Regions from separate parts of the Paenibacillus sp. LjRoot56 genome, predicted to be linked through region 3. Evidence: riboswitches for the same ligand, from Rfam matches in the RefSeq annotation. Region 3 holds a riboswitch; each other region holds the start of a gene.
What was found. A riboswitch is a leader RNA that binds a small molecule or an ion and turns the genes downstream of it on or off. The one in region 3 is predicted to bind cyclic di-AMP.
Positions count from the first base shown of each region.

Region 1: linked by a shared signal. The riboswitch ahead of ACSQ8O_RS07300 (hypothetical protein) and the one ahead of ACSQ8O_RS24225 (ABC transporter ATP-binding protein) in region 3 are both predicted to bind cyclic di-AMP.
Region 2: linked by a shared signal. The riboswitch ahead of ACSQ8O_RS03140 (C40 family peptidase) and the one ahead of ACSQ8O_RS24225 (ABC transporter ATP-binding protein) in region 3 are both predicted to bind cyclic di-AMP.
Region 4: linked by a shared signal. The riboswitch ahead of ACSQ8O_RS00250 (ubiquitin-like domain-containing protein) and the one ahead of ACSQ8O_RS24225 (ABC transporter ATP-binding protein) in region 3 are both predicted to bind cyclic di-AMP.

Region 1 covers NZ_CAXURV020000001.1:1,636,455-1,644,021, forward strand. Annotated here, with positions in the region: gene ACSQ8O_RS07280 (DUF3473 domain-containing protein) at 1-516, shown strand, start outside; gene ade (adenine deaminase) at 633-2,429, shown strand; gene ACSQ8O_RS07290 (APC family permease) at 2,575-4,401, shown strand; gene ACSQ8O_RS07295 (hypothetical protein) at 4,582-5,076, opposite strand; cyclic di-AMP (ydaO/yuaA leader) riboswitch at 5,453-5,621, shown strand; gene ACSQ8O_RS07300 (hypothetical protein) at 5,740-6,210, shown strand; gene ACSQ8O_RS07305 (hypothetical protein) at 6,412-6,627, shown strand; gene ACSQ8O_RS07310 (potassium-transporting ATPase subunit F) at 6,749-6,826, shown strand; gene kdpA (potassium-transporting ATPase subunit KdpA) at 6,874-7,567, shown strand, end outside.
Region 2 covers NZ_CAXURV020000001.1:709,437-717,003, forward strand. Annotated here, with positions in the region: gene ACSQ8O_RS03135 (MSMEG_1061 family FMN-dependent PPOX-type flavoprotein) at 1-446, opposite strand, end outside; gene ACSQ8O_RS03140 (C40 family peptidase) at 684-1,154, opposite strand; cyclic di-AMP (ydaO/yuaA leader) riboswitch at 1,158-1,296, opposite strand; gene ACSQ8O_RS03145 (hypothetical protein) at 1,465-2,283, opposite strand; gene ACSQ8O_RS03150 (M1 family metallopeptidase) at 2,369-4,363, opposite strand; gene ACSQ8O_RS03155 (YwhD family protein) at 4,675-5,166, shown strand; gene ACSQ8O_RS03160 (transglycosylase domain-containing protein) at 5,339-7,453, opposite strand.
Region 3 covers NZ_CAXURV020000003.1:1,170,048-1,177,614, reverse strand. Annotated here, with positions in the region: gene ACSQ8O_RS24240 (response regulator) at 1-236, shown strand, start outside; gene ACSQ8O_RS24235 (beta-galactosidase) at 275-2,335, opposite strand; gene ACSQ8O_RS24230 (AraC family transcriptional regulator) at 2,478-3,308, shown strand; cyclic di-AMP (ydaO/yuaA leader) riboswitch at 3,674-3,839, shown strand; gene ACSQ8O_RS24225 (ABC transporter ATP-binding protein) at 3,955-4,839, shown strand; gene ACSQ8O_RS24220 (ABC transporter permease subunit) at 4,846-5,643, shown strand; gene ACSQ8O_RS24215 (ABC transporter permease subunit) at 5,669-6,463, shown strand; gene ACSQ8O_RS24210 (5'-nucleotidase C-terminal domain-containing protein) at 6,550-7,567, opposite strand, start outside.
Region 4 covers NZ_CAXURV020000001.1:48,712-56,278, reverse strand. Annotated here, with positions in the region: gene ACSQ8O_RS00270 (HD domain-containing protein) at 1-1,000, shown strand, start outside; gene ACSQ8O_RS00265 (TatD family hydrolase) at 1,071-1,838, shown strand; gene ACSQ8O_RS00260 (ABC transporter permease) at 1,821-3,071, opposite strand; gene ACSQ8O_RS00255 (ABC transporter ATP-binding protein) at 3,068-3,811, opposite strand; cyclic di-AMP (ydaO/yuaA leader) riboswitch at 4,095-4,288, shown strand; gene ACSQ8O_RS00250 (ubiquitin-like domain-containing protein) at 4,569-5,708, shown strand; gene rnmV (ribonuclease M5) at 5,826-6,362, shown strand; gene rsmA (16S rRNA (adenine(1518)-N(6)/adenine(1519)-N(6))-dimethyltransferase RsmA) at 6,407-7,315, shown strand; gene yabG (sporulation peptidase YabG) at 7,371-7,567, shown strand, end outside.

The DNA of each region.
Region 1 (7,567 bases), on a different contig from region 3:
GATCTAACCGGAACGAAAGTACTCGGGTATCGGGCGCCGTCATGGTCGATCGTTGAAAGCAACCTCCACTACCTTGAAGTATTAGAAGAGCTTGGCCTCGTGTATGACGCTAGTATTTTTCCAGTGAAAACTTTTCTTTATGGGATTCCTACAGCAAAGACGGAGATTCATAAGCCAATAGTGAACGGTAGAGAACTTAATCTCTTCGAGGTTCCGATGTCTGTCATGCGAGTTGCTGGGAGAAATGTGGGTTATTCCGGCGGTTTTTACTTTAGGTTTTTCCCCGAATTCATTATTCGAAAAGCCATTCAATCTGCTAATCGCCGAGGGAAGCGTTCCATTGTTTATCTGCATCCGCGTGAAATTGATGCGAGAGAACATAAGCTGGAGCTTCCCAGCAAGGAGCATTTTATTCATTACTACAATATTAAAGGTACCAAGGCTAAGCTTGCAAACATGTTGGAGGCATTCTCTTTTACGTCAGTTTCGGAGCATTTGAAAAATAAGTATACATGATGAATGTATAGGGTATCCGTTAGAAGAAATAGTTACAAGTTGCTCAGACATACATTAAGGAGTACATTTATGTATTGAAATGGATGCTCATGTAGGAGTAAAGGAGAACGAAATCTATGACGTATACCTCAAATCGAAATAAATTAACTGACGTCAGCCACATACTGGCTAAAGTTGCAATAGGAGCAGAAGCTGCTGATCTTGTTATTCAAAATGGTACCTTAGTCAATGTGCATTCTGGTGAGCTGATTGCCCATATGGATGTCGCGATTGCTGCTGGACGAATTGCTTTCATAGGAAGGGCTGGTCATACGATCGGGGAGAAGACGGTCGTGATCGATGCGAAAGGGAAATACATGGTGCCAGGCCTGCTGGACGGCCACATGCATGTGGAAAGCACGATGCTTTCCGTGACGGAATTTGCCAAAGCGGCGATTGTCAAAGGGACGACGGGGATTTTCATGGACCCACATGAGATTGCGAATGTGTTCGGCTCAGAAGGGGTCAGACTCATGCATGAAGAGGGACAGCAGTTGCCGCTCAAAGTATTCACGACCTTCCCTTCCTGTGTGCCAGCAACGAATGATTTGGAAGATGGCGGCGCTGTCTTAGAGGTAGCCGATATTCAAGCAGGACTGCAATGGGACAATGTAGTAGGTCTGGGTGAAGTGATGAATTTCCCAGGTGTTGTGTTCGGAGATCCCAAAATGTGCGGAGAAATCGAAGCTACACTGCAAAGCGGGAAGACAGTTACGGGACATTTCCCGAGTGACGATGATCGTATGCTGCAAGCTTATCTCGCATCTGGCGTTACATCGGATCACGAGACGGTTACCCGCGAGCAAGGCTTGCATAAAGTTCGCATGGGGATGCACCTCATGATTCGGGAAGGCTCTGCATGGCATGATGTCAAAGAGGTCATCAAGATTGTCACCGAGGATGGCGTCAATACGTCCAATATCTCACTCGTTACCGATGACGTGAACCCGCAAACGCTCGTGGAGAAAGGGCATCTCAATCATGTAGCACGACGCGCGATAGAAGAAGGCGTTCAACCAGTTACCGCAATCCAAATGGTCACGATCAATGTGGCACGTTATTTTAAGCTGGAGCATGATGTGGGATCGATCACTCCGGGGAAATGTGCTGACATTCTGTTAATGGAAGATCTGCAGAAGATGGAGCCTTCCATGGTTATAACAGATGGTCAAATCATTGCGGAGCAAGGCGAGCTGGCTGTCGAATTCCCTGTGTTTACGTACCCGGCTCATATTCGCAATTCGATGAACGTGAAGCGGGAGCTGACGGCGGAGGACTTTAAGCTTAGGGCGGCTAACGAGCAGGAGAAAACGAAAGTCAATGTGATCCGCGTGATCGAAAATAGTGCCAGAACCGAGAAGATGACGGCAGAGCTCGACATTCTACAAGGCATCATCCTGCCGGATGTGGAGCAAGACATTATTCGCCTGGCCTGTATCGAGCGGCATCATGGCACAGGTCAAATTTCACTTGCTTTTGCCCATGGCTTTGGCGTGAAGTCTGGCGCGGTAGCCTCTACGGTGGCCCATGACAGTCACAATCTGCTTGTGATGGGGATTGATGAAGCGGATATGGCGTTCGCTGCGAATGAACTGGTGAAGCTTGGCGGCGGGATGATTGTTGTGGAGAATGGCAAAGTGCTGGCTCAGGTCCAGATGACCATTGCAGGCCTGATGTCAGAGAAAACATTGCCTGAAGTCGTCAAGGAAGTCGCGCAGATGGACAAAGCATGGCAGCACATCGGCTGTGCTATGAACGCGCCGTTCATGACGTTTTCCCTCATTGCTCTGCCTGTGATTCCCGAAATTCGCATTTCGAATCGCGGGTTGGTGGATGTGACTCAATTTAAGCTGATTGATGTGGAAATCGTCTAACCAATCAATAAAATTCGAACCTTTTCTGAACATTAGAGCATTATTCTAATGTTCTTTTTTCTATGGCGTTTCCAGTATTTATAATGGATTTCAAGAAATAGGGCAAACTGAGACGAACTTATCACATCAAGGTGGTGTACGCACATTGTTGACTGTTTTGAAGCGTTTGTTAATAGGCCAGCCCTTGAAGTCCCATGAATTAGGCGAGCAGAAGTTAAATAAAAAGAAAGCGTTGGCGATTCTTTCCTCCGATGCACTCTCCTCGGTAGCCTATGGCCCAGAGCAGATTCTAATTGTCTTAATAACGATTAGCGCAGCGGCGTTCTGGTATACAATCCCTATTGCTTGCGGTGTTCTGTTTCTCTTAGTAGCTCTTATTTTGTCCTATCGACAAATCATCTTCGCTTACCCGCAAGGGGGAGGTGCTTATGTCGTCTCGAAGGAGAACCTGGGGATGAACGCAGGGTTGTTTGCGGGCGGATCCTTACTGGTCGATTACATCCTGACGGTAGCGGTTAGTATATCCGCGGGTACCGATGCGATCACCTCAGCTTTTCCAAGCTTACACAGCTACACCGTACCGATTGCTCTGGCACTCGTATTGTTTATCACGATCCTCAATCTGCGCGGAATCACGGAATCGGCCTCCATCTTGGCGTATCCCGTGTATTTGTTTGTGATCGCATTGTTAGTCCTGATAGGTATTGGTTTATTTAAGATCCTTACAGGTGAAATTTCTCCTGATTTGCATACGCCCTTGGGGACACCAGTTGCGGGCATTTCCTTATTCATCTTGTTAAGAGCCTTCTCCTCAGGCAGCTCGGCATTAACAGGGGTTGAGGCGATATCCAATGCCATTCCGAACTTTAAGACGCCTGCCCCGAACAATGCTTCCAAAACATTAATGGCCATGGGCTTGCTATTGGCGATTTTGTTCGCCGGCATCATCTACTTGGCCTACTACTACGGCATTGCCCCGGCCGAGAAGGAAACTGTTGTTTCTCAGATTGCGACGGTGACATTTGGCCGAGGACTGATGTATTATATCGTCCAAGGTACAACCGCGATGATTCTTGTGCTCGCCGCGAATACGGGCTATTCCGCATTTCCTTTGCTCGCGGTGAATTTGGCCAAAGATAAATTTATCGCTAGAATGTTTACGATGCGCGGCGACAGATTGGGCTATTCGAACGGGATTATCTTCCTAGCTGTGACCTCTATGCTATTAATTATCGTGTTCAAAGGGCAGACCGAACAGTTAATCCCGCTCTATGCTGTCGGGGTGTTCATCCCCTTTACGCTCGCACAGACAGGCATGCTGGTGAAATGGTTTAGGGAGAAGCCGAGAGGTTGGCTGCTCAAATTAACGGTCAACTTGGTAGGGGCATTCATGAGCTTCATCGTCATGATGATTTTCTTTATCACCAAGTTTGGACAAGTTTGGAGTGTGCTCATTTTCCTGCCGCTCATCGTTTTCATTTTTCATCAAATCAAAAAGCATTACGATGCGATCGCTGAACAATTGCGACTCTCTTCTTGTGAACCTGCCATAAAGATTGAAGGGAATGTCATGATTGTACCTGTAGCCGGCTTCACACATGTGGTGGAGAATTCGTTGAACTATGCCAAGTCGCTGTCACCCGATCAAATTATTGCGGTGTATGTGGCTTTTGAACGGGACGATGAGAAAAAGTTCGAGGAGAAATGGCAAAAGTGGCAGCCCGATGTGCGTTTGGTCACGCTGCACTCCCATTATCGAAGCATTGTTCACCCGCTGACCAAATTCATCGACACGGTTGAACACAAGGCCTCGGAATCGAACTTCCGGGTGACCGTGATCATTCCACAGTTTATTCCTAAGAAGAATTGGCATAACATCCTCCATAATCAGTCCAGTTTACTGATAAGGGCGTTCCTGCTGTATAAGCGGAATTTGGTTGTGACGACCGTGCCATATCATTTGAAAAAGTAGCGTGAATGCTCGATAGTTCGGGTGGGGGTGCACTGGCGGCAGGTGTGCAAGTCGATTTTATCGACTTGGTACGGGTTGGACTCCGCCCTCAGCATCAATTAGTCTGAAATTATCGAATTAATTCCTGAGATAAACTGGAAAAGGTAGCCCTTACTTCAGAGTAGGGCTACCTTTTTTCATTCATGTTTCCATCTGATGCTCCTCACTTACCCGTTGCATAAACCCACGAAGCTCTGCCTCGGTTTCACAGACGGCGGCATGTTCCAACCATACAAAGAATTTCTTCTTGAGAATGGCTGAAACATGAAGGGGGTACGTCTCCCGCGATTTGATGATATACAATCCAGAGGAAACTTCACTCCAGGGTGATTTGAAAATCGTACGGATGGATAAGCGAGTCCGCCTCTCCCAATCCTGTTTTTTCTGTTTGTTTCTTATGGACTCATACATTCTCATTATGGTTTGATGATCGGATATTTCGGTCCATGTTGAAAACCCTGACTGGATAGCATCATGTATAATCTCGGACTTTTCTTTAGAAAACCAGTAACCAACAATGATAGGAAAATGATGTTCCTCTTCTAGCCATAAGACACCGAACCACTCGTAATCTAAATCGATTGGATTCAACAAATGCGGTAGGGTTCCTAAATAGTATCGGGAGGTGGAAGTCATGACATTTCTCCTTCTGACGCTTTGTTTGAAACAGTAGAATTGCAAAAAGTCACTTTGCTTGATGAGCGCCATCTGATAGGTATAATTGTATGATTGAACCTTATAAAAAGGGGGTAAAGAATCCATAGCTAACGTATAAAAATACAATAAAAATGCAAATCCACTGATAGTCTCGAAGCCGTGGGATTAGAGGTTGATGGCTACGAATCGCCAAAAACGGAAGCAAGCTGAAGCATTTATATCGAAAATGAATGTTTGGATAGTTTGGATCCAATTTTATTTGCTGAATTAGCTGAAAAATAAGAAATAGAGTCCCTACACGCCGTTTTACTTTCTTGGCTATGAGGCGTAATATTCGGATCAACAACAGATCATTTAAAGCAAAACGCTGAATTCCCGTAAGGGAAACGGGGGAACCAGAAGAACCGATAGGATACAGCATCGGTTTCTCGGGGTGAATCTTTAGCAAGCGCAGCTTGCTAGGGTAGGGCACTTCCAAGCCCGAATCCGACAGCTAACCTCGTAGGCGCATTGGGAGAGAACGACCTTCTTTTCGTGCCGTCCACAGCGCGTTTATTCACGCTGTTTCGAAGCCCGATAGTAGAGATTCTCTGCTCTTTGGCTTCTTTTTGTTGTTCATATTTTGAGGAGAGTGAATCTATTATGTATCCCGAACCCCTGACTCTAGTGAGAGAATCTGACGAATGTACCGAACTTATCAAGGAATGCAAGATTATCCGTATTGAATGTTTTCGATTTGATTGTGAATTATCCGATAAACTGCAGCCTGGGCATGGCACCGACTGTCATTGCGGTATACTGACGATTTCAACGAATCTCGGAACATGCGGTTTAGGGCAATTCGTGATTCCATGCGGCAATCTGAAAGGGGATTTCGTTCAATGGGCGTCAGTATTTCAGAAGCTCAAAGGTCTTCCTCTTCAAGATGGTTTACAATATGTTCATCAGAAACAAGAGGCATGGGGAGAAGTACGATCTCATTTAATGGCAACTGCACTAACGAATTTATCGGAAAAGCTAGAGAACTTATCAACTGCAAGTGAACAAGAACTAAGTTATCTATCCAATCGCACTTATTTATTTGAGCATTCTGGGGCGTATATCTCTTTCTAAGAGAGAAAGCTAGATTACAATTCAAAGAGCACCTCCAACCACTAGTCATTGAGTGGGGAGGTGCTTTTTTGATTTAACTTGGATAGGTGGATAAGAGAATCCATATTTTTATACTTTTTTTATACCGATGCCATAGTTTCTTTACCCCCTTTTTATATGGATCGGCGTTACAATGTTTCAGGAAAGGGGGCGGTGATCGTCATGCAAAGTGATTTTTTGCTGATAGCTGCGCCAACCAAGGCAGGCGAGGCGTTTATGAAACATACGAAATTGGTAGGAATTCCTTTTGTTGCATTAACAAACAACAAGATGGAGAGAATCAAGTTAAAGGGTCTAGGGGCGAAGCGAATTATCCAAGTAGATACAACAGACTCAGGAGCATCCATCAAGGAGGTGTGTCCGTGTACAACGATGTAACAATGATCTTATTATTTGCAGTAACTTTTCTAGGCTTTTGGGGATTTGCAAAATATTGTGAGAAAGCATAAGCGTAAGTTTACGAAGTCGTTTTTCAAGAAAAACGTTAGGAGGCAATCAGATGATTGTTATCGGACTTATTGCATGTGCCATTATGGTGTATCTTGGTTTTGTTTTAGTGAAGCCAGAGAAATTTTAATTGTAGAATATGAGATTACGTAAGCAAGGGGAGAACCTACTATGGGTATGGGATTATTACAAGTAGTTATTACACTGGGGATTATCATGCTTTTGGTAAAGCCTGTGGGCATCTACTTGGTAAAAGTGTTTGGCTATGAGAAGAGTGGCCTTGATCGTGTTTTTGGTCCTTTCGAGCGTGTATTTTATCGCATCATGGGTGTTAAAGAAGACGAAGCCATGGGGTGGAAAAAGTATGTAGGAGCTGTCCTGTTAGTTAACTTTGTGATGATGCTTCTTATGTACGCTGTATTTCGGCTTCAGAAATACTTACCGCTTAATCCTGATGGTATAGGTAATATGCCTCCGGCACTCGCTTTCAATACAGCTGTTTCTTTCATTACCAATACGAACTGGCAAGCTTACAGCGGTGAAAATGCCATGTCCTATTTGTCACAAATGGTGGGGCTTACGTTCCCGATGTTTACTTCGGCAGCAACTGGATTTGCTATTGCGGTTGCCTTCACGCGCGGTTTAGTTGGCCGTCAAGATAATCTAGGGAATTTCTATGTGGACATAACTAGGGCGATTACACGCGTATTCCTGCCACTTAGCTTCATTGTTGCTTTGGTCCTAGTTTTTCAAGGTGTTCCACAAACTCTACTGGGTGCCGTACATGCTACAACCATTGAAGGTGCTGGGCAAACCATTACTCGTGGTTTAGTTGCTTCTTTTGAATCTATTAAACACATAGGCACCAACG
Region 2 (7,567 bases), on a different contig from region 3:
GCGATCGGTGATTTCCCGTTAAGCTGCATAGTCGCAAGGAGCTCTTCATCATTTGTCAGCCAAGCGCGTCCGTTGACGCGGAGCACCGTCTCGACCCCAGGGATGATGAAGATAAGGCCCACCTGCGGGTTGGCGAGTAAATTATACATAGAATCTATGCGACGATTTCCGAGTCTTTCCGGATAAATCAAGCGGTGATTATCGAGAACGCGAACGAAGCCTGGGCTATCGCCGCGGGGGGAAACATCACACAATCCATTCGCACCCGATGTAGATAAGAAGAATAAAGATGATTTGGCGATGAACGCTTGGGCGTGTTCGTCAATTTGATTGATTACTTTATTTTGTACCGCAGGATGCGGCTCTCCAATCATATCTCTAATTTCATCAATGGATCGAACGATGCCGGGAAATGGGGGTGAAGTACGGGCTTGTATGTTGTCCATGCGTTCTTTTCCTTCCTCGAGGCCAAGGGGCCATTATTCAAAATACCAGAATTTATATGCGGAACATAATAATTTGGCTGTATTTCTTCATAAACACTGTGAGAAGTCCTTGAATGACGGCGTAGCCGTTTATTTTGTACGTTGTAGTATACGCCGATAGCCTCGTTCAAATGAATGAAGCCCTACAAACCGCTCTTACGAGCAAAGCTTGCAGGGCTTCATTCTGTGCCGAGAATATTACTTGGATTCAGCAGTTAGTTGATTGTAGATATCATCCCATAGAACACGTCTGGCTGATACGTACCGCTTCGCATAATAGGATTCGCTCAACTTATTCTTAACAACACCTTGATTAGTAGCGGAGTGAACGAATTCACCATTACCGAGGTACATCCCTACGTGAGAGATGCCGCTGCCATCTGTGTTGAAAAATACAAGATCGCCCTTACGAAGATCACTTTTGTCAACCCAGTAGCCTTCACCGTTTTGTGATTTAGAGCTGTGTGGAAGGTCGATGCCGAACTCGTCGAACAAGTAGGACGTGAAACCAGAGCAATCGAATCCTTTGGTTGTCGTTCCTGCCCATCTGTAAGGAGTTCCAACAAGCTCGTCTACCGCTTTATCCATATCGGATGCTGCGAAAACGCTTCCTACACTTACGCTCAAAAACAAAACAAGACTAAAAATAAGACCAACAACTTTCTTCAACTGCTTGTCTCCTTCCGGTGCCTACGAGGTTAGCTGGAGGGTTCGGTTGAAGGTTCCCTATGATCCCTGTCTTGCAAGATCAATTCACCCGGAGTGGTTCCCCCGTTTCCCCATAAACTGAGGAATTCGGCATGAAATATTTGGTTTTCTGATGCTAATTCTTTTATTTCGTCATAAAGTTTGAATTTCCTCTTTTATGGTTACATAATAGGCAAAAAATTAAGTGTAATTATTCAAAAAATAGACAAAAAAAACCCCTTTCTCAAAGAGAAGGGGAGAACGCTTAAGCTATTCGCTGTTTTGCTGGATATTAATTGGATATTTTGGCAGAAAGAAGCTGATATTGGGAAGAAATGCCCCAAATTTGGATGAAAATGTGGAAGAGAGGATACAGTTGGTAAATGATTAGGGCTACCAGTCCTGCCCATAGGTAAGTGGCAGTGATGGTGACCCCTGCCAAAAGTCCTGTGAACAGTAATAGGATAATGGCAAGTCCGATAATCGGGAGCGAATGTCGAAAGAAAGAGAAAATGGTAGATAGGATACCCAGCTTGGCCGCGATGGCGAATTGCACATGCATAAACAGAAGCTGCAGGAGAAAACCGTAGAGCATTAAACTGAGTATCCAAGGAAGAAGCTTGATAATGATCTGCTCGTAGGAGCTGCTATGCCCTAGAATATAAGTGGCTTTGGGAATAAGCCAGATGAGTGGGAAAAGCGTAAGTGCGATACGAATCAGATACACGAGCAGGAAGGGGAGCATGAGCTGCTTCATCCCGCGAAAGAAACGATATCCCGCATTCTGGTGAGCGTGAGTGAGTGAATAGTAGACGCCGCCATTTAAGAGAGGCGTCAGCAGCATGCGAGCACATAGTAGTATTGCAAGCCACCATAGATAGGAATAGCTGAGATCTGTTTTAATTAACTGAAACTGGCCCTCAGCTAGGAAAATCTGCAATGCCTGCTTGGGTTGCTCAGCGCCAGGGAACCGATGCATGAGGGGGACTAGAATACCTTGTACGAGCTTATACAGGAGAATACCCCAGCCCATCTGATATAGGAATAAAATGATCGTGGCAAAGGGCTGCGCCATGGCTGCCCGGAAGCCTGCTTTGATATAGGTGGCCAACGAGGGTTCCTCCTTAAAGTTTTCTTTAGAAAACTAGCATCGTAAGGATACGCTCAGAGTTTGTCATGAGACGTAAGCCAAGTCCTTACCAGGCGACTGAGCCAAATATGGCTTGCAGGAATTGAATAATACCGAGATTCCACCGAATTTGCCACTTCGTATTTAATTGCGTTTGATAGAAGTTGTTGATGTGCTTATTTTCGAGTATAAGTGTGTACTTAGGATCGACTCGCACCCAGTCGACAGGGGAGGCATGTGTTAATTTGAAGTCAATGCTTCCTTCCTTGCCATCCCATGTTTTATCTAGCGTCGTGCCGTCTGCGAAGTGGAACTGAATCGGCACTTCGGGTGAGTTGCCGCCAAGCTTAATGATGCGGACCGTGCTCTCATAAGTCTCGGATCCCTTGGTACCCTGAGGTTTTACATGGACACTTTCGACCGCGTAATCCATCATCAGATTGCCATAGACATACTGATTGAAGAAGTCATCCCAATCTGATTTACTAATCTCCTCCACGACCTGTTGGAAATCATTCGTAGACGGATGTTTAAACTGCCACTTTTGGAAATAGGATTTCATGATACGATCCATCGTCTTAGTGCCGACTTGCTGCTCAATTGCTTTGAGTACGAGCTTGCCACGCGTGTACACATTTTCAGCATATTGATCATGTCCTGTGTAAGCCCATGCATCTTTCTGAAGTCCATTTGGTGAGGTGATATAACTAGATTCGACAGGCAAATTAGGTGCATCACCGTATTCGGCTTCCATCACTTTATCCTCTGCATAAGAGGTGAAGCCTTCGTCGAGCCATGCTTCCTCGAATTCATTGCTGGCAACGAGCCCATAGAAAAATTGGTGACCGATCTCATGGACGACGACGCGTTCCAGTTCTAAGTCTGGATCTTTGTCGCTAGCTCCCCATGCGGTGACTAAGGTTGGATATTCCATGCCGCCGGCGCCATTCCCACCAGGAGGGGGGACGACGATGGAGAGGGTAGAGTACGGATACGTTCCGTACCACTGACTGTAACGGGATAGTGCTTTTTTGGCTGCATACATGTAACGATCTTTTAAATCTTGATGATTAGGATCCAGATACAGTTTAATTTTTACCCCTGGAACTTGTGGTGCAGAGAAGGGCTCTTCCACATAGACGAAATGAGGAGAGGCTGACCAGGCGAAGTCATGCACATCCTCGGCATAGAATTGGTATGTCTTCGTACCTTTGTCCGTCACAGCAGGTTTAACAGGAAATCCAGTCGCTGCCACAATGTAATTCGCAGGCACCTGGATTTTCACATCGTACATGCCGAAATCCGCATAGAACTCGGAATTTCCGTGGTATTGGTGGAGATCCCAGCCAGGCTCAGCCCGTCCCCTAGTTCCCTTGCGCTCATAGGCAGCAACCTTCGGAAACCATTGACCAGCCATAACGAAGTCACCGACATACCCCATTCTGGCAAAAGCTGCAGGCAGCTTAACAAGGAATTCGGTTGTGATGGTTACACTTTCCCCAGGTCCAACAGGCTTGGATAACGGTATTTTGAGCAGCGTGTGGTCATCCTTATTGCCGTCATCCGGTTGTACGAATGACATCCGCTTGGTGAGGTCATCACCCGTATCTGACTTCACGGAAAGCAGTTCCATACTGCCGCTACTCTCATCTTTGGCTTCGTCGTCCCGCAGCTTCCCACCAGATTCGCGCATAAATGTCGTTTTCTTCGAAGCGAACGCATTCGGATAGAGGTGAAGATACATGTCTTGTACAGGAACTGAGCCAGGATTTTCCCATGTGAGTGTTTGTTGTCCTTGGAGCTGTTGGGTTTCTGGTGTGTAAGCAACATTCATGTGATATTCAGCAATACGATAACTAAGTGGTGTTGAGGTTTCTAACGGTTTGCCATTATCTGCAGGCTGCATGTCCGGTGTCTGAACATGGGGAACATATTTAGAGACGACAGGAACAGTCCCTCTTGGTGTGGAGGGGAGCAAGGTGTTCGTTATTAACACTGCGCCGGCAGCAAGGAGCATGACAGCAAACCACTGTACCTTGCGGCTATTGAATAGAGCATTCATATCCATGAGATTCACCCCGCCTAAACAAGCATCTACAGCATGTATATGTAGACAACCTAGGGAATATTTCTGCGAGGTGAAAGAAATGTTTAGAAAACCCCTATCGAGGCAACTCAAGGATGAGCGACCGCGTTCAAAGAGGAAGGTTTTAGCGCCAATTAGAAAGACGTTTTCGGCAGCCGAAAACTTATACTTTCTAATGTGGAGAGAAATATCCATGGGAGCCTGCCGCCACTTGTTCTACCGGGAGACTTTCGCTACAATGAAAGCATGTCGTCATTTTAACCTAATGTAGAGTGGAAGGTGCCCTTATGGAAGCGGATAAGAAGAAGCTGGCCTTAAATATAGTAAGCTCGAAAGTGAATCACAAAGGCTTCGGTGCAGGAGCCATTGATCTTAGTAACGTCTCCGGTATCATTATTGATGGGGATGAAGCGTATTTGGATGAAGGCACACTTCATGCCAAGAGTAAGATCGAGAAAGGGATTAAGTTCTCCACCAACAAGGAGGATGTCCCGAATGGTCGTAAAGCATGGATCGTGTGGGTAGCAGTTGATCGGACAGAAGATGGCGCCTATTATGCTGGGATGTCTGCTTGCGAAATGCTAGTCGACACAGAAGCACGCCGCGGATGGAAGATTCTAGCCGAACACGTGAACAAAATGGACGGCGCGATGAAACGTAAATTCATCCTAGAGGGCTTGTCTGACAGTGAGCGAACAACCCTTCGAAACTGCCTGATTTCGCACAACGAAGACTGGTGGAACCGCTCAGATCAAAGCCTCAAGGACGCACTCTCCTAAGCTTTACGCGACGAATATGGAGAATATGAACATTATGTGTCATCCATTGTTCCGCAATGTCGAAGCGGGTATACTATACCCTAGTGTATGTTACCTCATATACTAGGACAGCAAAAAGGCAGGACTAAGACGCGCTTAGTACTGCCTTTTTGTGTTTTTATTTAGAGGAATGTTAGTCGTTCCACCAGCGTTTTAGATCGTTCCACCAAGAGCCGTTATCGCCTTTGGAACCGGCTTTTTGACCGCCTGCCGCATCTGGATTAGCAGGTTTGCCTGTACAATATGTCGTGGGTTCAGTGCCCGTAAGGAAAGCCTCCATTTTGGAATTCGGACAGTCCTCATTAGACAATTTGCCGCTTAGCGGATCAATGTAAACCGTCGTCACACCTTCAGGGATCGGGAACAGCTTCGGCGGAATCGCATCCAAAGTCTGTTCGGTGAAATCCGCGAAGATCGGTGAGGCGAGATGGGATTCCACCGTTGTGATATTGCGGCTCTTGTCATAGCCCACCCAGACTGCAGTGGAAAGCTCCGGCGTGAAGCCGACGAGCCAGGCATCCGTATCAGTTGTACCCGTTTTGCCGGCAATTGGCCGCTTAATCGTACTGGCCACACGGTTCCCAGTTCCGCCCTCTTCGAATACGCTCTCCATGAGATTCGTCATCACATAGGCAACCGCAGGTGGTATTACTTGCTCCTCCTTAGGTGTCGCTTCATATAAGACACGCCCATTGGCATCCTCGATTCGCAAAATCGCGGTCGTTTCATGGTGCACACCTTGATTCGCAATAGAGGCAAAGGCCGAAGCCATTTCCAACGGACTCACGGGGAATGAACCTAGCGCTAAGGACGGCAGCGGCTTCATTGGCGAAGCAACCCCGAGTTTACGCGCGAAGTCTATGACCTTCTGTGGACCCACCTCGAGAATCGTGTGCACCGCATAGATATTATCCGACTTCGAAATCGCCTGCCGCATATCAATATTCCCATTTGTATACTGGTCATTGAAATTTCTCGGCGTATATTGCTGACGCCCCTCATCGTAAGTAAATACTGTAGGCTCACTCTTGACCATGGAGACAGGGGTGAAGCCATTCATGAGTGCGACCATATACACGAATGGTTTAAAAGAAGACCCTGGTTGTCGCGTATTCGACAACACACGGTTGAACTGATTTTCCGCATAGTCGCGTCCGCCAACCATGGCTTTGATCTCACCCGTACGCGGGTCTACCGCGACCAAAGCAGCCTGCAGCTCGGGCTTGCCTTCAAGCTGCTTCGTGATAACATTCTCCGCAATTTCCTGAGCATTTTTATCCAGTGTGGTATAGATGCGAATGCCGCCTTCATCGAATTGTTCTTCTGTGATGCCGAGCTTTTCCGTAGCTAGGTTACGTACATAATCCCTGAAATAAGGCGCAGCGGAAGGCTTCTTTTTCGTTAACGGCAGAATTGTTAGCTTTTCCTTGCCTGCAGCATCAGCGGCGCTTTGGGTAATAAAGCCGCTGTTCACCATCGTCTGGAGAACGACCTTTTGCCGATCCATCGCATTTTGCAAATCATAATAGGGGGAATAGTAACGCGGTCCTTTCGGCACCCCAGCGATCATTGCGCTCTCTGCTAAGGTTAACTCACTAGCATGCTTGCCGAAGAAAAGCTCAGACGCAGTCTCAATTCCATAGGTCGAATGCCCATAGTAGATTTGATTCAAATAATCAGTGAGAATATCGTCTTTGCTGAGCTGCATTTCCATTTGAATGGCATACACGGTTTCCTTGATTTTGCGCGTCCACGTACGATCATGAGTTAAGTAAAGATTCCGAGCTAGCTGTTGCGTGATCGTACCGGCTCCTTGCACCTTCGCCATCGCTTGAACATTCACAATGGCTGCGCGTGCTACCGCTTTAACGTCCACGCCGAAATGATCGTAGAAATGCTGATCCTCCACGGCGAGCGTTGCATGTATTAAGTAAGGTGAGATGTCATTTAATGAAACCACCTGCCGATTTTGCCCTGAATAAAAGGTATCAATCACCTCGCCATGTACATCATACATCTGGGAGGTTTGCATCGTTTTGGTGACGGGAAGTGTTTGGGAGCGCAAATAAACTAGAAAGGCAGCGGCCCCGATGAGCATCAATAGGCTGCAGGTAAAGAAGAACGAAAAGGTCTTCTTGATTCGTCTCATCCACCGCATGGAAGCAGGAATCTCATCTTTCCGTCTGGCCGATTGTGTTTCTGGTGTTTGTTGGCGCGGCTTCTCATTCGTATTCTCATTGTCGGACATGCTTCGCTTGCCTCCTTTCTCCTTGCCCAAAGGCGCTATTAACCAGTATGGAAAAGCATGGCAGTCCGTATTCAACGAATTGTAAATATTTTTTGTTAATTGGCCAAAAGATTG
Region 3 (7,567 bases):
ACCTCAATTCCAGTTATTTAAGTCGTATTTTCAAGCAGGAAGTAGGTCAGGGTTTCACGGATTATTTGCTTAAGCTGCGGATTGATGAAGCCGTAAAGCTCATGAACGAAGCGGACTTGAAAGCGTATCAGATCGCGGAAAAGGTGGGGATCAAGGATCCTTATTATTTCAGCCACCGCTTCAAAAAAGTAACGGGCGTTTCGATTCAAGAATATAAACGAACCTCACAGATATAGAAAAGGAACCAGTGCTTAGCGCATCGGTTCCTTTCTCATTATAGTTCCAAAACCTTCACACCATAAGGAGCTATCTCCAGCTCCCCCATACCAACCCGTTCACCTTCCAACAAGTCTTCCAGCTCCTTCAGTAGATTAGCTTTGACTGGTTTGTCGGTGTAGTTCAGGATAAAGGCGAACCGGCGATCCCGTTTCACGCGGATGGCAACCTCCACCTCAGACGGCAGCTCCGCCCAACCTGCGGTAGCAGGCTGCAGCCCCAGGCGGCGGATCAACCCATCCGCTACCTCGCGGCTGAACGCGGCCCCGAAATAATAGGCTTCACCGCTGCCATATGGGTTGCGGGTAAGCGCCGGTTTGCCTGTATAGTAGTCGCCGTCAAACAAGGCTAGTGTCTGTACGTTCTCGTTCTCTGGCAGGAGAATATCGTTGTACAGACGGGCAGGCGTGCTGGTTTCGCCTCCACCATCGATCCAGCGCATGTTAGGTGTCGCTGCTTCGTTCACGATGAGCGTAAAGTCTTCGACCGTGACACCGCACAGTTCCGCGACGAGACCTGGGAATGGCGTCATTCGACAATGTCCGCGTTGATCTTTATAACCGGAGCGGGCTCCAAAAACCAGCTTGCCGCCTGCGGCTACATATTGCTTAAGAAGTTCCGCCGTTTCCTCCGACATAATGGCTGGATGCGGATAGATGAGCACCTTGTAACGAGCTAGGTCATCTAGGTTAGTCTTATTCTGCACATACAAATAGTCGTAAGGGATATGGCTGAACTGCAGGGCTTTCCCCCAACTGTATTCACTCTCTTTTGTTAGCGGACCATGATATTGGTCAAGTTCCCCATCCCACTCATTGTCATAATCGTGCAGAATAGCCACTTCCGCTGTGAAACGAGATCCCGCAATTACCTCTCCGATTTTCCCCAATTCTCGGCTAATTGTTGCTGCTTCAGCGACCCTTCGGTTGGGACGGTTATGGTAATCGTTGATCCCATGCCAATAAATTTCGGTGCCAAATGTTGCCGTTCGCCATCTGAAAAACAGGACCATATCCGCCCCGTGAGCAACTGATTGATAGGTCCATAATCGCATTTGGCCTGGTTTGGGTGCTGATTGTCCCATTGTGTTCACCCAACCGCCAGGGCCTGACTGCTGCTCCATAATGCAGAAAGTGGGTGAGATCGAACGTACCTTGGTGAGTTGGTTGGAATTGCTGCGATCCATGAGCGGATTCTCGCGATCGGCATCGTTCCAAATGGTTGAGAAGTTCGGATACGAGTCGAAAGAAAAGAAGTCCAACAGTTCATCCGTCATGGCATGGCTATCCAAATGGCCAAACATGCCGTTGGTGGTGACCCACTGTGTTGGGGCAACCTGTCGTAAGATGTCTGCCTGTAAACGGGCGAAGGATATGGTGTTATCCGAGATAAATCGCTTTTCATCCAGCGCTTGATGAGGGTTAACGGATTTGGAAGGCGCCGGGCGAGGCAAATGAACTTGCTCCCAGTCCGAGTAGCTCTGATTCCAGAAGACGGTTCCCCAAGCCTCATTTAATACGTCTAAGGTACCATATTTCTCCTGTACCCACTTCCGAAACGCTGCATGATCTGCTTCGGCATAGAAGACGTTGACTTCGCAGTTAAGCTCGTTGTCGATCTGCCAGCCTACTACGCCTGGGTGGTTAGCATAATGAATTGCCATAGCCTCGGTAATCTTCGCACAATAGTCGCGGTAAATTGGGCTGCTGTAATTGTAGTGACGTCTCAGTCCGTGCTGATACTGTACACCCTCAAATGTGGCATTCAGGATTTCCGGGTATTTATAGGTCATCCAAGCAGGCGGTGTGGCTGTGGGAGTGCCAAGAATGACCTTCAGTCCATGCTCGTGAGCAAGATCAATTGCGCGGTCGAACAGATCAAAGGCGAATACCCCTTCCTCTGGTTCGAAGAAATTCCATGCAAACTCACCCATCCGTACGATGGTAAAGCCGATTTCTCGCATTCTCCTATAATCGTCATCCCACATAGCCTCTGGCCACTGCTCAGGGTAATAGCATACGCCTAGATCAAATTTCTCTCCTGGAATGGTCTTTTGCATGAGTAATAACATCCCCATTTCTATGGATATAGTATTTTTTTGTTATTTTAATCTCTTTATGTATTCATTATATTTCTTTATAATATTATGTATATAACATCATTTTGCGACATATATCAGATTTTTGCGTTTTGGAGGGCACATGCGAATTCATTATGTATTACCGGAGCCAATGTATAAACACTACACGGCGTATCCGGATATGATAGGTCAATATGCAGAATTCCCCGAGCATCAGGAGTGGCGGTTTAAGGGTCAGCTGCAACAAGCCAATTTGCATATTGTGTTAGGTGGTAAAGGTTATGTCAAAGCGAATGGGAAGGAATTTGCCCTGGAAGCAGGGCAAGGCTTCTATTACGGGGCGGGCCTTGAGCAGGAGTATCGAACAGATGTGAACGATCCATGGCAAGTATTTTGGGTACACCTTGCAGGTGAGGGGCTCGACAGGTTGTTGAATGATCAAGGAACTTCGGCTGTTTGGCTGTTTACGTATAGGGATGTACCTAAGCTCGAACAATTGACCGGGGACTTATTGGAGCTAGCATCCCCATATGATCGGAACGAGGTACAATTGGCCGTAAAGCTCTATGAACTGCTTGCTGAGCTTGCCTTACGCGCAGAGACGCATGGAACAGTAACCATACTGGATAAGCGTGCACGGATGAGAGAGGTAGCCGAATATATTCGTACGCACTGCACGAAACCGCTAACTCTCCTGCAGATGGCCGAGCAGGCAGGCTTCAGTACCTACTATTTTAGTCGAATGTTTCACGAAGTGATGGGACGCACACCAGTCGTGTGGTTGTTCGAAAGTCGTCTTGTTGTAGCTAAACAACTGCTCATGTCTACCGAATGGACGATTAAGCAAGTGGCAGAGCATGTCGGATTTTCCCAGAGCAGTTACTTTATTGCGCGCTTCAGAGAGCATACCGGAATGACGCCACAGGAGTATCGGCGGCTGTACAGCACGTAAAAAAACCTTCAAGCAATTGAAGGTTTTTTTACATGTTCTTTGCGAGCCATTGCGACTACAGCGTGACTCTTTTGAAATTCGGAAAAGGCAGTCATAGATGCCATATATTGGAGTTAGTATATCAGATTGATTTCATCGTTTCCAATGGATCGAATGAATGTAATCATCTTGGGCAGCCGACGCCACAGAGCTTTATCTCCTAAAGAGCATTAATAAGTAGCAAAGTATGGGATAATCAACGTCACCACTACATGTATGCGCTTTCATCAACTACCAAAGTCAAATAAGCAAAAATTAAAGGCGAATCTACGTTTTACATTCGATAAAGAACGGCGTAAGATTCATTACGACAAGTTGATTTTTTTAAAAAGAAACCACTTAATTCCCAGTAGGGAAACGGGGGAACCAATCGAAGCCGTCCAAGCAATACTTGGCTTCATGGGGTGAATCCTGATGCTCACAAGCATTAGGTAGGACGCTCTCAAGTCCGAATCCGACAGCTAACCTCGTAGGTGTATTGAGAGAGAACCGCACACTCGCCTTCTTATGTGAAGAAGTCCGAGCGTAGAGATTCTCTATGCTTAGGGCTTCTTTTTGCTTGTCTTTCATCTAAAAAATTACATATATGCCATAAGGAGGATGTACGATGCATGCCATTGAAATCAACAATCTGACCAAAACCTATGGGAACGCAAGAGGGATTACCGATGTTAGTTTTACGATCGAAGAAGGGGAAATCTTTGGGTTCATTGGACCCAATGGGGCAGGGAAATCAACGACGATTCGAACGCTGCTGTCTCTGATTTTTCCAACAAGCGGCAGTGCCAAAATTTTCGGGAAAGACTGCATCCAGTTTGCGCCAGAAATTAAGAAAGAGATCGGCTATTTACCGTCCGAAGTTTTTTATTATGACAACATGAAGGTAATCGACCTACTCAAGTATTCGGCCAGCTTTTACAAGAAGGATTGCACCAAGAGAATCAAAGAGCTTGCTGAAATCATGGATCTAGACGTTACGAAGAAAATTGATGATCTATCTCTGGGGAACAAAAAGAAAGTGGGCATCGTTCAAGGGCTGCTGCATGATCCTAAGCTCATTATTCTGGATGAACCGACAAGTGGACTGGACCCGCTCATGCAGCAGAGGTTTTTCGAATTGCTCGAACAACAGAATCAAAGAGGAGCTACGATTCTTTTTTCCTCTCATATATTGAGTGAAGTTCAAAGATTATGTGATCGAGTCGCGATTATTAAGGAAGGCAGGATTGTAACGGTTGAGAAAATCAGCACATTAAAAGAAAACAACTTCAAGCGATTTAAAGTGGATACGGCCCAAGCGCTTGATCCTAACTTTTTCAAAATGACCGGGGTCAATAACATTGATGTCCAAGGCCAGACGACGAGCTTCTTATTTAAAGGCAACATTAATCAAGTCATGAGAAAGATTGCTGAAATTGAAATTGATAATCTGTGGATTGAAGAGCCAGATTTAGAGGAGATCTTTATGCATTACTATGAAAAGGAGGCTTAAAGCGGAATGAATATCTACCTTCATGAATTGAGAGCTTATCGGAAATCCACAATTACGTGGACGTGCTCCTTAATTGCAGTCATCGTCTTATTCCTATCCCTTTTTCCTTCGGTTTCTAAGGATTTTGCTGAGTTTTCTTCCATATTAGAAGGGTATCCAGAAGGGGTCAGGAAAGCGCTTGGTATTCAAATCGAAACGTTTGGTACCCTACTCGGGTTCTATATGTACATCTTTATGTACATTACGCTTTGCGGAGCCATTCAAGCCATGGTTCTGGGAACGTCAATACTCTCGAAAGAAATGCGCGAGAAAACAGCAGACTTTCTACTTACAAAGCCCGTAACACGTACGAAAATAGTAACTTCCAAGCTATTAGCGGCTGTTACTTCCTTAGTTATTACCTGCGTGATCTATATCGCTGCAGCTTATCTAATGGCGCTTCAAGTAAAAACGGTCAACTTTGATGTGAGCACATTTCTATTAATTTCTTTCACTTTGCTGTTTATCCAGCTGATGTTTCTTGCTATAGGATTCATCATTTCGGTCGTGTTTTCTAAAATGAAAGCCGTGTTATCCGTCAGTCTGGGTACGGTGTTTGCCTTTTTCGTTATCGGAATGATCGTTGCCGTAGATGGGGAGGGGGCCAAACGGTATTTCTCGCCATTCAAGTACTTTAATGGGACATACATGCTTGAGCATGCTAGCTATGAAGCCTCTTATGTCATTGCAGCCATCGCGATTATCGTTGTTTCGATTGCAGCCAGCTACTTCATCTACACGAAAAAGGATGTTCATGCCGTATAAATGCGGGTGAGAGGGGGAATAGCCAATGAATATTTTTTGGCGAGAAATGAAGACGTTTCGGAAATCAATGATTTTTTGGAGTCTAGGGCTCATCTTTCTAATCGGAAGCGGCATGAACAAGTATCAAGCAACAGCAGCGAACGGACAGATAAATGATCTTATGGCGGAAATGCCGAAGTCACTCCAAGTGATTATGGGTGGCGGCGCATTAGATTTATCGAAGGCAAGCGGTTATTTTGGCATCTTGGTCCTATATTTCTTGTTAATGGCAACGATCCATGCGGCGATGCTAGGCGCCAATATCATCGCGAAGGAAGAGCGGGATAAGACGGCAGAGTTTTTATTCGTGAAGCCTTTATCCAGAAACCAAATCATCACTTGGAAGCTGCTAAGCGCTTTCGTGAACATTGTTATTTTTAACCTTGTGTCATGGATTTCAAGCATGTTGATTGTTGGAGCATATAGCAAAGGCGAGGCGGTCAACGGTGATATCTCCATCGTCATGCTGGGTATGTTTATATTGCAGCTGCTCTTTCTAGTCATCGGGACATCCATTGCAGCCGTTTATCGAAATTCCAAAAAAGCAGCCTCGCTGTCAACGGGCATCATGCTCATTACGTTTATCTTATCCATTGCCATTGATTTCAACGATAAGCTGACATTCTTGAAATATGTAACCCCGTTTAAATTTTATGAGGCGAAGAATATTATGTATGGCGGTGGATTCGATGCCGTGTTTGTCATCATTTCGGTAGTTGTCATTGCCTTACTGACGGTTGTTACGTATGTTTCCTTTCAAAAACGAGATTTGCACGTCTAGAGACTAGAAAGACCTTCACCCTATCCATAGCTGGATGAGGGCAAAGGTCTTTTCTCATTTAATGGGATTAATAATAAAATAATAGCTTATTTCTTCAAATCCAAACGCACATCGCGACCATCGTCTTGTACAGATAACTCTTTACCAGCAGCCTTCAGGGAATTGACGTGATTTACCCAAGCGTCTAGCATGATGGCGCCATCTTTCCAATCCTTCACTTCACCGAATACCGTAAAGCCATCGCCACTGCCTGTAGCCATGAAATCATTGGTTGTCACTTTGAACGTACGGTCTGTATTAAACTTGCCATCCACATAGATCGGAGTGCCATCTACTAAGGTAATTTTGGAATATTTCTCACCAAGTGGCTTTGTGTTATCCCATTCTACCTTCAAACCTGAGAATTGAATGGCTGGAAGACTTGTATACTTGTCTGTAACTTCGAGCGCTTTTTTAATTTGTGCAGCAGTCATCGTACCCGTTACGTTGTAATTGCCAAAAGGTAGTACTTCAAACATTTCGCTATAGGTTAGCTCACCTTTATCAATATCCGTGCGAATACCGCCAATATTCGTGAAAGCAATATCGGATTTCTCAGAAGCGCGCATCGCATCTGTGATACTGTTGCCTAACTGTGTTGCGCCGTCGCGGTCAGCCCCACCATTAGCAGCAAAACGGAAAGATTTACGATTAAGCTGCTCTGCAACTACGACTTCTACTTCGCCGGATTTGCCTGAGATTTTGGCTTTATAGTCTTCAACCGTTTGGTGAATTTTCGGGTCGGCCGTCGTTAAGTTCGTATAGGTCTCGAGCAAGCTTGCATTGGAGGAAACGACTTGCTTTGTAGTTTTGTCTACGAACAGTTGTATGTGTCCAACCGCATATAGCCAACTTTGAGCTTCAACAACAGGGATGCCATTCACGATACCGGCAACGCGCATGTGGGAGTGACCACCAACAATGGCATCTAGGGTACCATTGCCAGTACCTTTTGCAAGATCAGCAAGCTCACTGATAATTTCAGCAGACTTTTGGTTTTGCTCACCTGGCAGGTGGGAGGTAACCATGATGATATCGACGCCTTTCGCGCGAAGCTCATCTGAC
Region 4 (7,567 bases), on a different contig from region 3:
GCTACATGATTTGGGACATGGTCCTTTTTCACACTCGATTGAGAAAGCTTTTGGTACAAAGCACGAGGACTGGTCCTGCCGCATCGTGTTAGGGGATACTGAGGTGAACGAAGTACTGAGTCGTGTCTCACCTGATTTTCCGAAGAAGGTGGCAGGTGTCATTTGTAAATCCTATAATGAAGAGATTGTCGTCAGCTTGGTTTCCAGTCAATTGGATGCGGACCGTATGGATTATTTGCTACGCGATGCTTACTTTACCGGTGTGAACTATGGCACATTCGATCTGGAGCGCATTCTACGTGTGATTAGGCCGTACAAAGGGCATATTGTTGTCAAAGAGAGCGGTATGCATGCTGTGGAGGATTATCTAATGTCTCGCTATCAAATGTACTGGCAGGTCTATTTTCATCCAGTTACGAGAAGCGCAGAAATTCTTCTGCACAAGGTATTTGCACGTGCGAAGCAATTGTATGAGGAAGGCTATACATTTGGATTTATGGTTGAGCCGATTCTTCATCTCATTCAGAATCAAATTTCCTTAGAGGATTATTTGCTACTGGATGAGTCTGTCATGCAAACGATGCTGACCTTTTGGAGTCAAGAGAAGGATGGTATGCTGGCGGATATGTGCAAACGATTCTTGGACCGTAAATTGTACAAGTACAGTACCTTCGATGGAGATCAGGGGGAGCTTATTCAGCGTATGGAAAAAGTGATGAGAGAAGTAGGTTTCGATCCGACGTACTATATGGAGATCGATTTCCCTTCGAATCAATCCTATGACGTGTACAGAGCTGGTGAAAACGATGATAATTTGCCAATCCTCTTAATAGATCATAAGGAGACGTTAACTGAGATAACTCATCGGTCCGAAATTGTACAGTCGATTAGTGGCTTCCAGATGGGGAAGCATCATGTGTACTATCCTGAGGAGTTTCTTGAGCGGTTGAACGCTGAAGAATATCCGGATGTTTGGGAGATGTTGGGGGAGCAAGAATAAGTAGGTATAAGAAGCTATAAACAAAATGATGGAACATCATTCATATTCAGTTACATAAGGGAGAACAGTCATGCTAACGGATTCACACACACATTTAAATGCTGAGCAATTCAAAGATGATCAAGATGAAGTCATTCAGCGGGCGTTAGAGGCCGGCGTTACGAGAATTGTGAATGTCGGCTTTAATCGAGAAACGATTCCTAGCTCAATTGAGCTAGCTGAGAAATATGAATTTATTTATTCGACGGTTGGCTGGCACCCTGTAGATGCGATAGATATGATGCCTGGCGATTTGGAATGGATTGAGTCCTTATGTCAGCATGAGAAGGTGGTCGCGATCGGGGAGATTGGTCTGGATTATTACTGGGACAAGTCGCCCAAGGATGTTCAGCAACGAGTCTTTCGGGAGCAAATTCGGCTTGCGCGTAAGTTGGGGATGCCAATTGTGATTCATAATCGGGATGCACATCAAGACATTCTAACGATTCTCAAAGAAGAGAAGGCGGCGGAGGTCGGGGGTATCATGCATTGTTTCTCAGGCAGTTGGGAGACAGCGAAGCAGTGTCTGAATATGAATTTCCATATTTCCTTTGGAGGCCCTGTGACGTTCAAAAATGCAGTGCAGCCGAAAGAAGTGCTGGCGCAGGTTCCGCTTGATCGATTATTGATCGAAACGGATGCGCCATACTTAACGCCACATCCTTTCCGCGGTAAGCGCAACGAGACCGGTTACGTTCGCTTGGTGGCCGAGACTGCCGCGGAAATTCGAGGGATGACGTTGGAAGAGATAGCTGAAATTACAACAAACAATGCGATTCGGTTACTCGGCCTCAAGTAAGGCGTTTTTCTTGAACTTCCGGCGTAAAATAACGCCGCATGCGAAAGATATAAAGGCAAGACTGAGTAAGGGGACTACGATATACAGGATAGGGGTTCCCATCGTAAATGGAATCGTTAGGATAACAAGCTCTAGCAAGAGGGTTAGCCAGATGATAAAGGCTAGGGAACCTGCTCTTGCTTGAGGCTCCAAAGGGTACATATGGAGCCAAAATGTATATCGATGTGCACGCTCCAATGAAGTAAGCTGAACCATCGAGATCACAAGTGCGATGATTAGAATGACGCTTCGTGCAGTCGTGGAGTCTGCAACAGCTATGGCTAAGATGCCGATCACAGTCAGACGGAGAACAATGGCGAACATCTCGGTGCGCAGCAATGTCTTCATATATAAGTAGAGAAACGCCGAATCCTGTCGAAATGGAATCGTTCGGGTAATCCCGCTGATCCAACCTCGGCGGGTTATTCGCGTTGGTAATTGAGGTACATCCACGAACCAGTTGAAGAAGGCGTAGAGTCTCGCTTGCTGCTGTTTCTCTTTGGCGATCAGATAGTCCCATCCGATCACATATTTACCCACGTATCGGAATGCAATGAGCCAAATGAATACAAGAAGTATGGCACCTAGGCTTGCCCATAAACTGCTATAGTAAAATTGGACCGTGACTAAGGCGAGGGATGCCACCCATCGGTAACAAACAGATACGAATCGGGTTCGTTCGGCGGCAAATCTTCCTTCCTGCCAACTTGCTAATAGGTTCGCTACTTTTAATAGAAGTAATAGAGCGAAAATGAGAAGAAATGGCTGCGCTTCGGTACCTAGACAGTGCTTATATAGGGGTCTTACTGCGACCCAACCGAGAAATAACCAAGTACCCTGAAGTGATAAGCTATACAAGAAGCTGCTTCGGAAATAGGCCCCCATTTCGTGTTCAATCCTTAATAGAAACATCCGATCGGCACTGCGAGTCAGTGTTCGAATGGAGCTTGAAACGACGAGTGGAACGAGCACGAGCAACACGATCCATAGGTACGGATAATCTGTCGGAAGACGCTGTAATGTTTTTGCATAATAATAGGAAGAAACGATGACAAGAAACAACAAGAAGCCGATAAAGTTACTGCGTGCGGCATACTGCCAATATCCCATGGATTCCTTCCAATAATGTTGAAAACGCTGCTTCCATAATGCATGTGTGTTAAATGCAGGTGTACTATCCGTTAAGTGACTCATGCCATGTCTCCTTGAACGAGCTTGTAGAAGATGTCGTCTAATGACGCCTGAGGCAGCGCTGTTTGGGCGCGTAATTCGACTAAATCTCCCTGAGCCACCATGTGACCTTTGTGGAGAACGACATAAGTATCGCAATATTTTTCAATTGTAGACAAAATGTGTGAGGAAATGAGAAAGGATGCACCTTTCTTCTTCATTTGAACCATGAGATCAAGCAAGGAACGAATCGCTAAAGGATCGAGTCCGAGAAAGGGTTCATCGATGATATATAAAGAGGGTTCGATTAGGAAGGCATTCATGATCATGACCTTCTGCTTCATCCCTTTAGATAAATGACTTGCGAAGCTATTGAGCTTGTCTTTCATTTGAAACTGCTCTAATAAAGACCGAGAACGTGTTTCATAATCCGCTTTAGAAATACCGTAAGCCATCGCTGTTAGCTCGAGGTGTTCACGAATCGTAAGCTCTTCGTATAACTCCGGACTTTCAGGTACATATGCGTATGTCGCTCGGTAAGGCAATGGATTTTCGGCTAGTGTTAAACCGTTAATGCGAATGGACCCTTTTTGTGGTTGAAGCAGCCCGAGAATATTTTTGATGGTGGTACTTTTCCCTGCACCATTGAGTCCGATTAGCCCCATCATTTCACCTTGATGGATCGAGAAGGTAAGGTCATGGAGAACAGGTTTGTTGGGTAAATAACCACCGAATAAAGCGTTTACTTGCAAGATGGGACCCATCTCAATTGCCTCCCTAAATAGCAAATTTTTGGTATTTTTGAATCAAATACTTCCAGAATCATTATAAACAAATTTGCATTTTTAGCCTAGTTTTGACCATTATACACTGAAAAATCGCGTATACGTACGTTAAAGTTAGACACATGTAGATATAAGTGGGTTATATATGAAAAATAATCGAAATTTAAGCGATTTAGCCCTTTTTAACGGGTGTTAATCCCTTTACAGGTTGAGATTAACAGCGTAATATACTTTTCATAATAACTTAATATCCAATTTGCCAATTTTCCATTCGCTGAGTTCCAAATGTGGGAACGGGGGAACCACTGCAAACTTAATGAGCAATCCAATGCGGTTAAGTAAGCAGAGAGTAACAGGGGTGAATCATAGACGTCAAACAAGCAGTTTGCGTCTACGTAGGGCGACTCTCACGTCCGAATCCGTCAGCTAACCTCGTAAGCGTAAGAGAGGTAACGATTGTCGTGCGTGCTATTTGTATTTCACTATGCAAACTAAGCCAGCGAGAAGAGTCCTCTTCTTGCTGGCTTTTTGTCCTCATTTAGGGTTATACACAGATCATAAGACATAAAACAACCCGGAATTCATAGGATGATGAATAGGTAAAAGGGGGGGACGACCAGATTCAGCGGAGTAACTTGCTGATGATGGCGAGCGTTAAGTTAAACTAAAAACCTTAGTCGCGTCAAATTAATCATGCTGTAACCTGGCGGCGAGGCTTTGAAGGAGGACCGAAGAAGTGGGCAGTATCTCAATTAGCGAGACCCATGTAAAACGATCATCCAGCATGTCCTTCGCATTGCGATGGAAGCATGAAAACTTGCGTTTGATTTTAAGCCTAGCTATAATCTCAATCGCAATGACTTTCATGTTTTTGGTGTTGTTGTACGGAACGGCTACCAAGAGCGTATCCGTGGTTGTTAATGGACAAGAAACTATTGTGCACACGAAGCAATGGGTCCTGCAACGCCTACTGGATGAACAAGCCATAACGATTGGTGAGCACGATGAAATTTCAGCTTCACTCACGACCAAGCTCAAGGGTGGAGACAAAATTGTTATCGAGCATGCCTCACCGATTCAATTGACTGCTGATGGAAAGACCACCACTGTTTACACAACTGCAAGAACGGTAGAAAGTGCATTGCAACGTTTACATATTGCACTTGGGGAGAACGATCGTATTTCTCCCGAACCGACGTCCGCTCTTACCACTGGCGATGAAATCAAGATCGTCCGTGTGAAAAAAGAGACGGAGGAAGTCTCTGAACCGATCGCATTCGAGACAGAGAAAAAGAATGACGCATCTTTACTTAAAGGGAAAGAGCAAGTGGTCCAAGAAGGTAAAGAAGGCGTATTGGTCAAGAAGAAAGAAAAGACTTTCGAAGACGGTGTTTTAGTCGCGGAAGCAGTTGTGGGTGAAGAAGTACAAACAGAAAGTGTTAAGAAAGTAGTATCCGTAGGCACGAAAAATCCTGTGGTTGTTCTTTCCGCCTCTTCACCGAGTGTGGATGAGGTTTCCAAGAATGGTGTGACCTTCGGTTACAAACAAATTCTCAAAAACGTGAAGCTTACAGCTTATTCAGCGGACGCTGCGTCGACAGGCAAAACCGAGGGCTCGTCTGGGTATGGTAAAACCTACACAGGCACTACCGTGACGGAAGGGCGTACAATTGCCGTCGATCCGAAGGTTATTCCGCTTGGTTGGTGGGTGTACATTGAAGGGATTGGTTTCCGTCGTGCTGAGGATATTGGCAGCGCCGTGAAAGGCCAAATGATCGATGTATACTATGAAGATCACGGATATGCAAATAAATTCGGCACGAAGCAAGGGTACACTGTGTATGTGGTTGGCCCTACAAAACCGTCCCAAAACTAACGTGTAAACGGTAGTTTCGACGGGAACACTACTAAATACACGTAGCTTGGCATCTGCCTGCGCGAAAGAAGAGGAGACCCCTCTTCTTTTTCTGCGTACTGGGGAAGGAAAACGGTGATGATAAAAGAAATGATCGTTGTGGAAGGTAAGGACGATACAGCTGCGATCAAACGGGCTGTGCAGGCGGATACAATTGAAACAGGCGGCTCCGCCATCGGACAAGCCGTACTCAAGCGAATTGCACTGGCTCAGCAGCGCCGAGGCGTCATTATATTCACGGATCCGGATCACGCAGGGGAACGGATTCGCAAAATTGTGGCAGCCAAAGTTCCAGGCTGCAAGCATGCCTTCATTACGCAGGAGCAAGCGGCGTATAAGGGCGACATCGGTGTCGAGAACGCAACGCCGGAGACGATTCGTCAGGCGCTTCAGAGCCTGCGGACAGAGTATAATGCAGCGGTCTCGCAGCTGACGATGGAGGATCTGATCGCTGCCGGTCTCATCGTGCATCCGGATGCCGCAGCTCGCCGCTTGGCCGTAGGCAATGCGCTGGGCATTGGTTATTGCAACGGCAAGCAATTTTATAAGCGCTGCGCAATGTTTCAGATTTCACGAGAGGAATTTGAGGCTGCGCTCGAACATTTGAATCAGTAGAATCCCTAGAGTCACTAGAACCCTATAGATACGAGGTCTATACTATGAATATAACCGGACAAGAGGTTGTTGTAACAGCAGAAGATGTAGCAACACCAAGTAAAACAAAACAAATTATTAAGAAAAATGGTCTCGTGCTGAAGAAAAGCTTAGGCCAGAACTTTTTGATTGATCAAAATATATTGAGCAAAATTGTTCTAGCTGCTGAGCTAGGGCCTACAAAGGCTGCGCTCGAGATCGGCCCCGGCATCGGCGCGCTCACACAACAGCTAGCCAAGCTCGCTGGCCGCGTGCTGGCCGTCGAGATCGATCAGCGTCTGCTGCCCATTCTGGACGAGACGCTGGCTCCTTACCCCCATGCCACTGTCGTTCATGGGGATATCTTGAAGACCAACCTGCCGGAGCTGTTCCGGCAGCATTTCGAAGGCGTGGAAGGCGTCAGCGTTGTCGCCAACCTGCCTTACTACATCACGACGCCGATCATCATGAAGCTTCTCGAAGAGAAGCTTCCCCTGGAGAATATCGTCGTGATGATTCAAAAAGAAGTGGCCGACCGCATGGCCGCCAAGCCCGGCACCAAGGATTACGGCAGCCTTAGCATTGCCGTGCAGTTCTACTGTGAGCCGGAACTCGTCACGATCGTGCCTCGCACCGTCTTCGTGCCGCAGCCGAACGTCGATTCCGCTGTTATCCGGCTGCGTGTGCGTCAAGTGCCGCCTGTTGAAGTGGCAGACGTGGACTTCTTCTTCGCTGTCGTCCAAGCGTCCTTCGTTCAGCGACGCAAAACCCTCTATAACAACCTCGCGGCGAGGTTTTTTACCAAAGAGAATAAGCCTGAGCTGGAAGCGTTACTGCACGGCATTCAGATCGAGCCTTCACGCCGGGGAGAAACACTCAGCATGGAAGAGTTCGCACGCTTGTCAACGGCGCTTCGTGCGCACGGCTGCAAATAACCCGCACCAAATGCCTAGTCTCGCCATAGGATACCCGTAGGAGGGGATTTGTGCGATGAGGCAAGGAGATTTTGTTACCCGTATTTCCTATGGCGGCGACGTCGTGTTTAAAATTGAACGAATTGAGCATCTCAAGGCCATTCTGAGGGGTGTCGATTTTCGGTTACTTGCAGATGCGCCGCTCACGGATCTGACGAAAACGAATCCTAAGGAGACCTTAGATCATCCACGGTCAAGCTCGCCTGAATTTCG